DNA from 3 places in the Aminobacter sp. BA135 genome. Region 3 is predicted to be linked to each of the others. Evidence: predicted binding sites of a transcription regulator. Region 3 holds the regulator's gene; each other region holds the start of a gene.
What was found. The regulator LexA, encoded in region 3, represses DNA repair genes until DNA is damaged. The targets are predictions, from matches to a motif close to TGTTCNNNNTGTGTTCNG.
Positions count from the first base shown of each region.

Region 1: the regulator LexA is predicted to act here: its motif matches at 2,145-2,162, upstream of SLT36_RS22295 (sel1 repeat family protein).
Region 2: the regulator LexA is predicted to act here: its motif matches at 1,081-1,098, upstream of SLT36_RS12955 (ATP-dependent helicase).

Region 1 is NZ_CP139572.1:4,562,884-4,567,787, reverse strand. It holds gene SLT36_RS22320 (AMP nucleosidase) at 1-106, opposite strand, end outside; gene SLT36_RS22315 (hypothetical protein) at 171-365, opposite strand; gene SLT36_RS22310 (hypothetical protein) at 365-577, shown strand; gene SLT36_RS22305 (glutathione S-transferase family protein) at 694-1,416, shown strand; gene SLT36_RS22300 (DUF2147 domain-containing protein) at 1,505-1,846, opposite strand; gene SLT36_RS22295 (sel1 repeat family protein) at 2,285-2,551, shown strand; gene SLT36_RS22290 (ABC transporter substrate-binding protein) at 2,960-4,081, shown strand; gene SLT36_RS22285 (peroxiredoxin) at 4,284-4,904, shown strand, end outside.
Region 2 is NZ_CP139572.1:2,678,109-2,683,012, reverse strand. It holds gene SLT36_RS12965 (dienelactone hydrolase family protein) at 1-198, opposite strand, end outside; gene SLT36_RS12960 (glyoxalase superfamily protein) at 330-872, opposite strand; gene SLT36_RS12955 (ATP-dependent helicase) at 1,139-3,637, shown strand; gene SLT36_RS12950 (sterol desaturase family protein) at 3,773-4,807, shown strand.
Region 3 is NZ_CP139572.1:3,091,501-3,096,404, forward strand. It holds gene gltX (glutamate--tRNA ligase) at 1-458, opposite strand, end outside; gene SLT36_RS15025 (ComEC/Rec2 family competence protein) at 565-3,126, shown strand; gene lexA (transcriptional repressor LexA) at 3,251-3,967, opposite strand; gene SLT36_RS15035 (molybdopterin molybdotransferase MoeA) at 4,073-4,904, opposite strand, start outside.

The sequences.
Region 1 (4,904 bases), 1.5 Mb from region 3:
CCTGCAAGGCAGCAACCGCCTTGTCGGCATCAGTAAAGCTCTGCCGAGGAAACGGCAGCGGCGAAGAGATCGATTCGATAGGTTGAGGATAGATTCGCTTTTCCATGACCTATTATAGAGATCAATTATGACGGCTGCGAGAGGTCTCGCGGCGCGTCCTTTCAAATCTCTCAGCTGCGCTGCAGGCTGACTAGGAGCACGAAGCCGACGCCGCTCTTGCGGGCGGCAGGCGCCTCGATGGTCGAGCCGTTGTCGGCGCGAAGCTGCGGAACGGCCAGCACCGGAGCGGCAAGGACCATCAGGATCATGGCGGCGCGCGGCAGCAGCCGGAGCGTCTTCTTGATCTGGGTTGCGGTGCGGGTCATTGGCGTTGCTTCTTTTCGATCTTGTGTTGCGTCGTTACTTCTTCACGATTTCCCAGGAGCGGGCAGGGCGGCTGGTCTCTGCCACCAACGTTGCGAACATGATCCCGAACAGGGCACTGAGCAGGCAGACGATGGTGAACCGGCGGGCGAGCATTGGTGTCTTCTCCTTCGATGGATCGGACTATGCCAAGCTGCGACTGAACGGGTTCTGAGACCTCCGTTCATCTTCGGTTCAAATTTATTGACGAGCCTTGATGGGTCCGCAGGGTTGTGTTTCGTCCCGCCGCGCATATCTCCAGAGCATCGCTCACCTGACGGAGACTGCGGAATGACCAGCCAGACATTGCCGATCGAACTCTATTACTGGCCCACGCCCAATGGCTGGAAGATTTCGATCATGCTGGAGGAACTTGGCGTTCCCTACACGGTCAAATACATCAACATCGGCAAGGGCGAGCAGTTCGAGCCGTCATTCCTCAAGATCGCGCCCAACAACCGCATGCCGGCGATCATCGACCCGGAAGGGCCGACAGCAGACGGCAAATGGGGCGGCGCGCCGATCTCGATCTTCGAATCCGGGGCGATCCTGCAATATCTCGGCCGCAAATTCGGCAAGCTCTATCCCGCGGACGAGCGCGGCCGCGCCGAGGTCGATCAGTGGCTGTTCTGGCAGGTTGGCGGCCTCGGCCCGATGGCCGGCCAGGCCCATCACTTCCGGCAATATGCGCCTGAGAAGATCGCCTATGGCATCGATCGCTACACCAATGAGGTCAACCGGCTCTATGGCGTGATGAACAAGCGCCTCGCCGATCGCGAGTTCCTTGCCGGCGACTATTCGATCGCCGACATCGCCTCGCTCGGCTGGGTCAAGCCTTACAAGAACCAGGGCCAGGAGCTCGAGGACTTCCCGCATCTCAAGCGCTGGTTCGACACGTTGCTGGCTCGTCCGGCGGTGAGCCGCGGTCTGGCTGTCGGCGAAGACCACCGCCGCAACCTCGCCGACGACAAGGAAGCCCAGAAAGTGCTGTTCGGCCAGCGCGCCAGGGCCTGAACGCGCAGACAGCGCGCAAACGAACAGGGGAGGCAGCGCCTGCCGGCACTGCCTCCCCTCGAATTCTGACGACTATTTCCTGGTCGCCTTACAGTTTCTTCCAGTTCTGCGTCTTGCAGATCAGGCCGCCGAGCACGCAGCCGCTCATCTTGAGCGTCGAGCCTGCGACCGAAGCCTTGCCGGTGTAGGTCTTGTCATTGGCCGGATCGGTGATCTTGCCGGCATAGGTGCCGCCATTGGCATTGAACGTGCCGATCTTCTTGCCGGCGTGCTTGCCGTCCTTCAGCGTGATGCAGAAGCCGCCGCCGCAGGGCGTGATCGCGGCAGTCGATCCGGCTTCCGTCTTCCAGTTGCCTTCGATCGGATCGGCATAGGCCGCACCCGCCATCATCAGGGTGGCCGCGATGGCCAGGCTCATCTTGCGAAGCATTGAAGTCCTCCCGGTTGAATTGTCGCCCACAGGCACTCTCCCTGCCTGACGTTTACGCAAACGTAAGCGTAATGCAGCCGTCGGCAAAACGAAAGTGGTGCCGCTGGGTAAGTTTTGAGCCTTTTTGAGACCGCCGAAAAGCGCCATCCGGGTGCCGAAGTTCATCCCTGGCTATCGATCAATGTGCCGCGTGGTTATCAAAGACTTATCCGGCGACTTGAGAATTTTCATCGCATTTTCTTCAAATTCCAGCCGCCGCAAGGACTCCTATCCTTAATGAATTCCGAGCTTTACCCTTTGTTTTCAGTTTGTTTTCTTCGAGTTAAGCAAGCCATTTAACGGCGGATTCAAGGCTCCCCGGCATTCTCGGAAGCATCGAAAGGGCAGCTCCTGACTACCAGCGGGCCGGCTCTCAGGAGACAGGCAGGGGATAAGAAAATGGCACGTTTCGAAATCTTTGACGCTGGCTTCGGCGCGATGGGAACCACCGCTCAGGCCGACATTCTTCTCGAACTCGGCATGATGTATGCGACCGGCCGCGACTGCGAGGTCGACGTGGTTGCCGCCCACAAATGGTTCAACATCGCCGCGATCAAGGGTTCGGCCCGGGCGGCCGCCCTGCGCTCGGAGCTCTCCGGCACGATGTCCAAGCTAGACATCGTCAAGGCGCTGCGCGAAGCGCGCGAATGGATGACGATGCACTGATCAAGCTTCTTCGGGGGAAGAGCCGGGGCGCCGGGATGGCAGCCCCCAATCACAAGAGCGCACTGCTTGAAGGACGAGCAAGATGTGCCAGGGACATGACCTCCAGCATGTCTCATCACCAGCTGGACCGAGTTAGACAGGGCAGGCGAATGTCCGACGGGCCGAAGATGCTCGCGGCGCTCTCCACGAAAAAGGCCGTGACCGATCACACAAGATCGGCGCGGCCTTTTTGTTTTGACCCCATGGCGTGGCAGCATCGTTCGGCCACCGCATTGCCCGCCGCCCCGTTTGCAGGCACAACATCCTGACGCCGATGCGCCAAGACAAGTCCCGGTCGCAATGACAGCTTTCGGCGATTGCACGCATGACGTGATCCGGGGAAGCCGGAGCGTCCCAGGGAGGGTAACAATGCATTTGAAACGTACATTTGGCGCGGCACTTGTCGGCCTGTCGCTCAGCGCAGGCGCTGCCTACGCGCAGGATATCGGCATTGCCGTAGCCGGCCCGATGACCGGCCAGCTCGCCAATATCGGCGACCAGTTCAAGCAAGGTGCGGAAGCCGCCGTCAAGGCGATCAACGAAAAGGGCGGCGTTCTCGGGCGCCAGCTCAAGCTGTCGATCGAAGACGACGTCTGCGATCCCAAGCAGGCGGTTTCGGTGGCCAACCGCATCGTTGCCAACGGCATCAAGTTCATCGACGGCCACGCCTGCTCGGGCTCGAGCATCCCGGCCTCCGCCGTCTATGCCGAGAGCGGCGCGCTGATGATGTCGCCGGCATCCTCGAACCCGGTCTTGACCGACGACGCCGCCAAGAAGGGCTGGCCGACGATCATGCGTCTCTACACGCGTGACGACGCCCAGGGCGCCTTCATCGGCCCGTGGATCGCCGAGACGTACAAGGGCAAGAACGTCGTCGTGCTGCACGACAAGAGCGCCTACGGCCAGGGTGTCGCCGACGCCGTCAAGGCGACGATGAATGCCGGTGGCCTGACCGAAGTTCTCTATGAAGGCATCAATGCCGGCGAGAAGGATTATTCGGCGCTGGTCACCAAGCTCAAGGAGCTCAAGGCCGACGTCGTCTATTTCGGCGGCTACCACCCCGAGGCCGGCCTCATCCTGCGCCAGTCGGCCGAGCAGAACTTCAAGTATCAGCTGATCATGCCCGACTCGATCGCTTCGCCCGAGTTCTGGCAGATCGCCGGCCCGGCCGGCGAGGGCACGCTGTTCGTGTTCCCCTCCGACCCGCAGGCCAAGCCCGAGGCCAAGGAAGCTGTCGAGAAGATCAAGGCCGGCGGTTTCGTGCCGGAAGGCTTCACTCTGTTCTCCTACGCCACCATCCAGGCTTTCGCCCAGGGCATCGAGCGTGCCGGCACCGATGACCCGATGAAGGTCGCCGAGGCGCTCAAGGACGGCAAGCCGATCAGCACCGTCGTCGGCGATGTCGTCTTCGACGAGAAGGGCGATCTCAAGAACGCCAGCTATGACATCAACCAGTGGCACGACGGCAAATACGCGCCGATCAAGCAGTAAGCCGTCTGGACGCATTCAATGGCCGGGCACGTCCCGGCCATTGTGGCAGTAAGCCACAGAGATGCATTCAATGGCCGGGCACGTCCCGGCCATTGTCGTTTTCACGCGCTTGGCGCAAAATGGCGTTTTCGCACACGGACGCCAGGATCAGGCCATTGTGGCCGGCGCAAGCCGTGTGCATCGCATTCAGGAGGAACCGACAATGAGCCTTCGCATCAACGATACTGCCCCGGATTTCAAGGCCGACACCACGGAAGGCGCAATCAGCTTCCACGACTGGATCGGTGACGGTTATGCCGTGCTGTTTTCGCACCCAAAGGATTTCACGCCCGTCTGCACCACCGAACTCGGCTACATGGCCGGGCTGAAGGCCGACTTTGCCAAGCGCAATGCCAAGATCATCGGCATTTCGGTCGATCCGGTCGAGAACCACCACAAGTGGAAGGCCGACATCGAGACGCTGTCGGGCAACAAGGTCGACTATCCGATGATCGGCGACCCGACGCTGGCCATTGCCAAGCTTTTCGACATGCTGCCGGCGACGGCCGGCGACAGCTCGGAAGGCCGCACCCCGGCCGACAACGCCACCGTGCGCTCGGTGTTCGTCATTGGCCCCGACAAGAAGGTCAAGTTGACCCTGACCTATCCGATGTCGACGGGGCGCAACTTCGACGAGATCCTGCGCGCGCTGGATTCGATCCAGCTGACCGCCAAATACCAGGTGGCAACGCCGGTGCAGTGGAAGCAGGGCGACGACGTCATCGTCACGGCAGCCGTCTCCGACGAGGACGCAATCAAGCGCTTCGGCTCGTTCGAGCGCGTG
Region 2 (4,904 bases), 410 kb from region 3:
CTTCAGCCGCTTGTCGTCGTCGGCGACGATCGCCGCCCGCGCCTGGTTGGCCGTAAGCAACGGCACGATCGCCGCCGCGGCAGCGCCCGAGCCGGCAAGCCTGGTCAGCTTCTCCATGAAGCCGCGCCGGTCGAGTGTCAGGTGGGTGTATTCGTCATAGGCGTCGATCATCGCCTGGGTAATGGCAGGTGGTGTCATCTCTCGCTCCCTGTCTGGTTCCGAGGCCGGGAGTTTAACGTATGCAAATGTAGTTGGTTTCACTGTTGCGTGATCGCCGCAGCCACGAAAAAGCGCCCGCGCGAGGTCGGCGCGGGCGCTTCGACAAGCGCTCAGTCTTCGCTTTCCATGAAGCGGATGCGGTTGCCGAACGGGTCGATCACCTGGCACTCCAGCCCCCAGTCCTGCCGCTCCAGGCCTGGGCGGTTGTACTTGTAGTTCTTGGCAATCAGCCCCTTCTGGAACGCCTCGACGCCCTTCATGTAGCAGACAGCCGTCGCAGCCGGGCTGGCGTCGCCCGAATGCTCCGACAGATGCAGCCTCAAGTCGCCGCGTGACACCTGGCAATAGAGCGGTGCGCCGGGGTGGAAGCGGTGCTCCCAGTCGATGCTGCAGTCGAGGAAACCCTCGTAAAAGCCCCTCGCCTTGTCTTCGTCGAATATGCGGAAGATCGGCACCGGCTGGGTGAAACTCACCGCAGCGGCTGTCGGCTCTTCCGCCTTCTCGAGCTTGCTCGACAGGATGTTCCAGGTCTCCACGCCGAATTGCCTGGCGACGATCTCGAGCGCCTCGCTGTGGCTGACTTCGAGATTCTTCTGGGCAAGCGCCTCGCGCATGGCCTTCGCCATCGCCTTTGCGTCACGATAGGTTCGCATGATCTTCCGATCCTCTGGTTGTGGCGAGAAATCCCATCAGTGCCCGCATTGCCGATGCTCTCACCATCCCATGGGATCAGGTGACGGAAGCGTCCGATGTGTTCGCCATACCCCCGGAGGGCGCGGACTGCCGGCCACATCAAGCCGTCAGCCACGCTAGCAAAGCGCCTGCGGCAGGGTCAACACCGCTCGCTTTTCCCGGCAAAACCAGAACAAAACAGAGACACTTCTGGCCTTTCCGCCCCGAATCACTACATTCGGGGCAAATGTCAGACTTTCCGGACGACATGCCCTTTTTCGACGAGCCCGGCGGGATGGCGCCCCGGGCCGCTAGCACGCCTGCGCCCAGCGGTATCGCTGCGCGCGCCATGGCCGCGCGCCAGGCGCCGTCAGCGCCCGATTACCTCAACGGCCTGAACCCCGAGCAGCGCCAGGCTGTCGAGACCACCGAAGGCCCGGTTCTGGTGCTCGCCGGCGCCGGTACCGGCAAGACGCGCGTGCTCACCACCCGCATCGCCCATATCCTCAGCCAGGGCCGCGCCTACCCCAGCCAGATTCTCGCCGTCACCTTTACCAACAAGGCGGCGCGCGAGATGAAGCAGCGCATCGGCCACCTTGTCGGCGAAGCGGTCGAGGGCATGCCGTGGCTCGGCACCTTCCATTCGATCGGCGTCAAGATGCTGCGCCGCCATGCCGAACTGGCAGGGCTGCGCTCCGACTTCACCATCCTCGACACCGACGACGTCATCCGCCTGATCAAGCAGTTGATCCAGGCCGAGGGCCTCGACGACAAGCGCTGGCCGGCGCGCCAGTTCGCCATGATGATCGACGGCTGGAAGAACAAGGGCCTCGGTCCAGCCGAGATCCCCGAGGGCGACGCCCGCTCCTTTGCCAACGGCAAGGGTCGCGAGCTCTACAAGGCCTATCAGGACCGGCTGCAGACGCTGAACGCCTGCGACTTCGGCGACCTGTTGTGTCATCCGATCCGCATCTTCCGCGCCTACCCTGATGTGCTCAAGGAATACCACAAGCGCTTCAAATACATTCTGGTCGACGAGTACCAGGACACCAACACCGCGCAATATATGTGGCTGCGGCTCCTGGCCCAGGAAACCGGTGGTCCGGGGCAGAAGAATGTCTGTTGCGTCGGCGACGACGACCAGTCGATCTATGGCTGGCGCGGCGCCGAGGTCGACAACATCCTGCGCTTCGACAAGGATTTCCCCGGCGCCGTCGTCATCCGGCTCGAGCGCAACTACCGCTCGACCGCGCACATACTGGGCGCCGCCGCCCACCTCATCGCCCACAATGAGGGCCGTTTCGGCAAGACGCTGTTCACCGAACGCAATGATCCCGAAGACGGCAAGGTCAATGTCCATGCCGCCTGGGATTCCGAGGAGGAAGCCCGCGCCGTCGGCGAGACCATCGAACAGCTGCAGCGCCAGAAACACAATCTCAACGACATGGCGATCCTGGTGCGCGCCTCGTTCCAGATGCGCGAGTTCGAAGACCGCTTCGTCACGCTTGGCCTTAACTACCGCGTCATCGGCGGCCCGCGCTTCTACGAGCGCCAGGAAATCCGCGACGCCATGGCCTATTTCCGCGTCGTCGCCCAAGGTGCCGACGATCTCGCCTTCGAGCGCATCGTCAACGTGCCCAAGCGCGGCCTCGGCGAAGCCGCCATCCGCCAGGTCCACGATACCGCGCGCGCCCTTGGCGTGCCGATGCTGCAGGCAGCCGCCCAGCTCGCCGAGAGCGACGAACTCAAGCCCAAGCCGCGCGCCGCCCTGCGCGAGGTCGCAGCCAATTTCGAGCGCTGGCAGAAGGCGCTCGACAACACCCCGCATACCGAACTCGCCGAGATCATTCTCGAAGAGAGCGGCTATACCGATATGTGGAAGAACGACCGCTCGGCCGAAGCGCCGGGCCGGCTCGAAAACCTCAAGGAGCTGATCCGCTCCATGGAGGAATACGAGTCGCTGCGTTCCTTCCTCGAACATGTCGCCCTCGTCATGGACGCCGAGCAGGACGAACAGCTCGACGCCGTCTCGATCATGACGCTGCATTCGGCCAAGGGCCTCGAATTCGAGACCGTCTTCCTGCCCGGCTGGGAGGAAGGCCTGTTCCCGCACCAGCGCGCCCTCGACGAAGGCGGCCGCTCGGGTCTCGAGGAGGAACGCCGCCTCGCCTATGTCGGCCTGACCCGCGCCAAGAAGAACCTGCATCTGTGGTTCGTCTCCAACCGCCGCATCCATGGCTTGTGGCAGTCGACCATCCCCTCGCGCTTCCTCGACGAACTGCCCGAGGCGCATGTCGAAGTGGCTGATGCCGGCAATTCCTATGGCGGCTATGGCGGCGGCCGCCAGAACCCCTACGGTGCCTCGCGCTTCGACAGCGTCGGTGAAAAGTCCTTCTCCAACACCTACGCAACGCCGGGCTGGCAGCGTGCCCAGCAGAACCGCACCGAAGCCACCGACCGCAACTGGGGTTCCCGCTCCGGCCATTCGGTCGAACGCATTGGCTATGGCGAAACCGATTCCGGCTTCGGCGCCGGCCGCGGCTCAGTCAAGGGCCGCACCATCGACGGCGAACTGGTCGCCAAGTCGGTCGCGACGGAGCCCTCGCGCTTCGAGGTCGGCGACCGGGTGTTCCACCAGAAATTCGGCAATGGCAACATCTCAGTCATCGACGGCAACAAGCTGACCATCGACTTCGACAAGGCCGGCCAGAAGAAGGTACTGGACGGGTTCGTGAACCCAGTGTGAGGGCATTTGACAGACCCGGCGCCAGAGCCAACGTCCCGCCACACGGCGCTTGACCGCTGGTTCGAACGCATGCTCGGTGATCATGGACCACAAGGTTTCGGATCCGGCTGGTTTTCCGGTCTGCTGGGGCTTTTGTTGTCCCTCGGAAGTTTCTGTGCGGTCCTGGTCTTCCGGTTTCCCGAATGGTTGACCACGTCCGAACTGCGCAGTTCCTATCCGGTCGAGTTCATGCGCGGGCTGCTCGTACTCGCCATCATTGCCGGCTTCTTCTTCTCCGCTCTGAACATCCTGCTCAGGCCGTCGAAGAAACTGGGCCTTGCCGGTATCGGTCTTGCCACGCTGGCCATCATTCTGGGTGGCACCGGCGTCCATGTCGATTACGACGGCGACGCGCCGATTCATGTCGGCCTGGACTGGCTGGTCCTTAATGTCGTGTTGTTGTCACTCGTCTTCGTGCCGTTGGAGCGCCTGTTTCCGCTGCGTCCCGAGCATGGAACGTTCCGTGCCGGCTGGACGACCGACGGGCTCTATTTCATCGTCAGTCACGTGCTGGTCGAGCTTTTGACCTTCTTCACACTGTTACCTGCGACGATTGTGTCCCAAGCTTGGCAGGCCGATGCCATGAGTATCCAGGTCAAGAGCATGCCACTCATTGCGCAAGTCCTGCTGATCATGCTCGTTGCCGACCTGACGCAGTACTGGGTACATCGCAGCTTTCACCGCATAGGTTTCGCCTGGCCGTTTCATGCCATCCATCATTCCTCGCGCGCGATGGACTGGCTGGCGGGTTCCAGGCTGCATGTGGTCGACATCGTCGTCACACGGGCACTCATTCTGGTGCCCGTGTTCCTGTTAGGCTTTTCCGAAGCCGCCCTCTACATCTGGCTGGCCATCGTAGCAGCACAAGCCACCTTCAACCACGTTAACATGCGCATACGGCTCGGCTGGCTGGAACAGTTGCTGGTCACACCCCGTTTTCACCATTGGCACCATGCGGTCAGGCCGATCGACAAGAATTTCGCCGTGCATTTCCCCTGGATCGACAGGCTTTTTGGCACATTCTATATGCCGGCCGATGCCTGGCCCGAAAATGTCGGCATCCATAACGACCCCATACCGGAAGAGTTCGGGCGCCAACTGCTCTGGCCATTTCACCGAAAGACGCGTTAATGCACCGCGCACCGCCGGCCCACGCCCTTTCCCACCGGATGCCGTGATCCAGGGCTTGGCAGGCAGTCGCCGGGTTGACCCATTGGTATCGCTCCCG
Region 3 (4,904 bases):
ACCAGCGTCTCGCCGTCCTGCGGCGCCTTGATGCGAATGACCGGCTTGACACCAGCCGGCGCCTCGGACGGGTCGCGGTCGCGCCAGCGGCCGTCATAGCGTGGCGGCTTGCCCTCGGCGCGCGCCTTCTCGCGCATCTCGGTCAGCTCTTCCTGCGAGGCGTAGCAATAATAGGCTTTGCCCATGCGCACGAGTTCTTCGGCCACCTCGCGATGGCGCGGCGCTCGCTCGAACTGCGAGATCGGCTCACCCTCCCAGGTCAGGCCGAGCCAGGTCAGGCCCTTGAGGATCGCTGCAGTTGCGGCGTCGGTCGAGCGCTCGCGGTCGGTGTCCTCGATACGCAGCAGCATGGTGCCGCCGGTGTGGCGGGAATAAAGCCAGTTGAAGAGAGCGGTACGCGCGCCACCAATGTGCAGATAGCCGGTGGGCGAGGGGGCGAAGCGGGTGACGACAGGCATGACGATTTCCAAGGGAAGCAGGGCGCTTGGCCGAAAACCGGCGGCGCATGGCGTTTGTGTGCGGTTGATGTAGCATAGAAGGTCTGGGGCGCAAGAGGCAGGCCCGATGGGCGACCACGTGCGGGAGGGGCAGGCCGGTAACAATCCGGTGGTCGAAGCCAGCGAGCGCGACTTGCTGACCTCTCCAGCCGTGCCTGCCGTTGCGTGGACACCACCAGCTCTGCCCGAGAGAGATGCTGCTCCTGACGCCGATGCATCGCCGTTTCAGCGAGGACACAAGGCCTGGCTACGGCAAGGATCGCAATTGCTGGTCGGTCACCGGATCACCGTACGATCCACCCTGGCCGCGATCGAAACGGAACTCGACCGCGGTGCGGCGTTCCTGCTTCTTCCGGTTTTTCTAGCCGCTGGTGCCCTGGTGTATTTCGCGCTTCCGAACGAGCCGCATGTCGCGCCGCTCGTCGTTGTGTCAGCGACACCGGCCGTCCTCGCCTTCCTAACGCGCGGACGGCGGCTTGTTCACTACGCGCTCGCCGCACTCGCCGCCTCAATGCTCGGCATGGCGGTTGCAAAGTTCGAGACGGAACGCATGGCTACGAAGATGCTGGGCGCCGAGATCTCGACCGCCATCACCGGGCGCGTCGTCGAGATCAACAATCTGGACAAGGGCAGGGTGCGGCTGACGCTCGACGTTCTGGCGACCGCCCGCCCGGTCTTGCGTTACACGCCCGATCGGGTGCGGCTCGTTGCCCGCAAGCTTCCTGACGGCGTCATGGCGGGGTCCGAGCTGACGGGGTATGTCAGGCTGATGCCGCCGTCCGGGCCTGTGCGGCCGGGCAGCTATGATTTTTCCTTCGAAAGCTATTTCGACGGCATCGGCGCCAGCGGGTTTTTCATGAAAGGCCCAGAGTTTGCTGCAACCACCCAGCCGCTGTCGGCCAGTAATCGTGCATTCGCGTCGATCGAGAATGTGCGCCAGAAGATTGCCCAGCGCATTCGCGACCGCATTGGCGGTCCGGAGGGCGAAATCGCGGCTGCCCTGGTCGTCGGCGTGAGCGGCGGCATTCCCGAGGATGTCAACGAGGCGCTGCGGCGTACCGGGCTCTACCACATCATCTCGATCTCGGGTCTGCACATGGCGATGGTCGCAGGCACGGTCATGCTTTTGATGCGGCTATGCTTCGCCGCCTTTCCCGGCTTCACCTCGCACCGGCCGGTCAAGAAGTACGCGGCAGGCGCAGCACTGCTCGCCACCGGCGGCTATCTGTTCATTTCAGGCGCCGAGGTCGCGGCGCAACGCAGCTTCATCATGCTGGCGGTGATGCTGACGGCCGTGCTGTTCGACCGCGCAGCACTCACCATGCGCAACCTGGCGATCTCGGCCGTCCTCGTGATCATGATCTCGCCCCACGAAGTCGTCGGGCCGAGCTTCCAGATGTCGTTCGCCGCAACGGCAGCCCTCGTTGGCGCATATGCCTGGTGGTCGGACCGGCGGGAGGAGCAGGCGCTGCCGGTCGGTCAGAGATCGCTGCCGTCCAAAATCTGGCGCTGGCTTGCGACAGTTGCTATAGGTCTCGCCGCGACGTCGGTGATTGCCGGGCTCGCGACCAGCGTTTTGGGTGCATGGCATTTCCAACGTGTCTCGCCCCTCAGTCTGTTCGCCAATCTGGCAGTCAGCCCGTTTGTGTCTGTCCTTGTCATGCCCTTTGCCGTCATGGCTGGCATCTTCATGCCGCTTGGACTCGACGGCCCCTTCCTCGACACGATGGGCTTCGGCCTGAAGGCAATGATTGGCATCGCCACCTGGTTCTCCGAGCGCTCGCCGGTCGATGCGGTCGGCCTTGTCTCGTCACATGCGGTATTGTTGCTCACTGCAGCACTCGTCATCGCGTCGACGGCAACGACCTGGCTGCGCGCCGCCGCACTGCCATTCGCGGCCCTTGGGCTGCTGACGGTCGTGGAAACGGAAACGCCCAACGTTCTCGTTTCGGAAGATGGCCGCCTCGTCGGCGTCCCGGTCGGCGATGGCAAACTGGCCGTCAATCGCGTCCGGCCGAACCAGTTCACCGTCGACAACTGGCAGCGCGCGCTGGCGTCGGAAACACTCATCACCCCGGCCCGTTCGGCGGCGAATGCAACGAACGGGACTGTCCGTATGCCCAGCGAGACCGGCTCACAGCCAGCAGCCGAGGCAGATGTCGCCGGTACGATACCCGGCAAACCAGTATCTGGAGAGCTAAACGCCGCCGGCGCGGACGCCTTCGTATGTGACAGCGGGCTGTGCACGGTTCAGCAATCGGAGGGTGCACGGATCGTTCATGCGGCGAATGCGAGCGCCGCTGCACGAGCCTGCGACAACGCGGATCTCATCGTCGTCGACGATGCCACGGCAAGCGACGTCTGCCCCGGCGTGACCGTGCTCACCAAACGCGAGCTGGCGCGCCTTGGCAGTGCGTCGATATTCATCACAGCCGAGGCGGTTGGCATAGATCAGGCGGTCGAGATACGCCACGCTGTGGCGGAACCGTACCGCCCGTGGCATGCGCAGCGCCAATTTTCGCGCGAGGCGAGGGGCCTGCCACCCTACAAGCGAACGGAGATGCCCCCGAAGACACCTGCCGGGGCAACCAAGGCGCACCCAAAAGCGCCGACTGCGGCCACACGGTGAGTCCGAGATCTGTACCCGCCGTCGCAGAGCCGTCAGATACGGCACGATAGCAACAGGGCAGGTCCGGCTTATACAGATTGCAGCAGTATGGACAGGCCGAGGTGGCGGAACGCAGCCCCGGCAATCAATAGCGGCGGATCAGGCCGACAAGCTTGCCCTGCACCTTGACCCTGTCGGGTCCGAAGATGCGGGTTTCATAGGCCGGATTGGCGGCCTCAAGAGCGATCGAGGCACCCTTGCGGCGGAAACGCTTGAGCGTCGCTTCTTCGTCGTCGACGAGGGCGACGATGATCTCACCGGGATTGGCCGTGGTCGAGCTGCGGATGACCACAGTGTCGCCGTCGAAGATGCCGGCCTCGATCATCGAGTCGCCCTTGACCTCGAGCGCGTAATGCTCGCCGCCCATGATCATGTCTGGCGGCACCGAAATCGAATGCGTCTTGTGCTGGATGGCGTCGATAGGCACACCGGCAGCGATGCGTCCCATGACGGGAATGGCAACCGCCGAAGCAACATCGTCGTCATTGCCGGCCGACATGCTGCGTGACGGCTCGGGTTTGCGGCCGAGGCTACCCTCGATGACGCTGGGCGAGAACTTCTTCGCTGCGTTGAGGCCAGGCGCGATCGAATCGGGCAGGCGCAGCACTTCAAGCGCGCGCGCCCGGTTGGGCAGGCGTCTGATGAAGCCGCGTTCTTCGAGCGCCGTGATCAGGCGATGGATGCCGGACTTGGAGGCGAGGTCGAGTGCTTCCTTCATCTCGTCGAAGGACGGCGGAATACCCGCTTCCTTCAGCCGCTCGTGGATGAATAGCAAAAGCTCGTGTTGTTTGCGCGTCAGCATCGCCACCCCCGAGGAATCAGAAGAAAAACAAACCCAGAACAAACACTATCTGTTCCAGTTGTGTTCCGCAACTGTTGATATTTCGTGAAGGGTGGAAGGTGCTGCTCAGCGCAACATCATCACCTGGCAGGCGCTGCCGGCTTCGACTGCAGGCGCGAAGGGCACCCGCACGATGGCGCAGTTGGCGTCGGCCAGCGTGCGCAGCATCGAAGAGTCCTGGATCAGGTAGGGTGTGACGACGAGACCCTCAGCGGTCTCGCGCGCAATCGCGCGGACAAAGTCCTGGCGCAGGTCGTTGGCCGCCATTGCCATGTCGAGAATGCCGTTGCGCATATCGGGCGAATAAGGGCGGCCGCCAAGCTTCGCCAGCAGAGGTTTCAGGAAAATCTGCGAGCAGATCAGGCTGGCGACCGGATTGCCCGGCAGGCCGACGCAGCGGCTGTCGCCGAGCCGGCCGAACATCAGCGGCTTGCCCGGGCGCATCGCGATCTTCCAGAAGTTGAGATCCATGCCGAGATCGGTCAGGACACGGTGAACGAGGTCGTGGTCGCCGACCGAAGCGCCGCCCAGCGTGACGATCACATCGGCGTCGGCGGCGAGCGCCTTGGCGACCAGTGCGGAGATTGCCTCGGTGCGGTCGGCGGCGATGCCGAGATTGAGCACGCGCGCGCCAACCGACTGAACGATCGCCGCGACGCCATAGGCGTTGGAGGCGATGATCTGGTCGGGCCCGGGATTGCTGCCCGGCGGCAACAGCTCGTCGCCGGTGGCGATGATGGCGACCAGGGGCGCCCGCAGCACTTCGACGCTGGGATGATTGGCAGCTGCGATCAGCGAGAGCGCAGCCGGGTCGAGCACACGTCCTGCATCAAGGATGAGGTCACCCTGCTTGAAGTCGAGGCCCCTGGCGCGGATGTTACGGCCAGCAAGCGTTGGC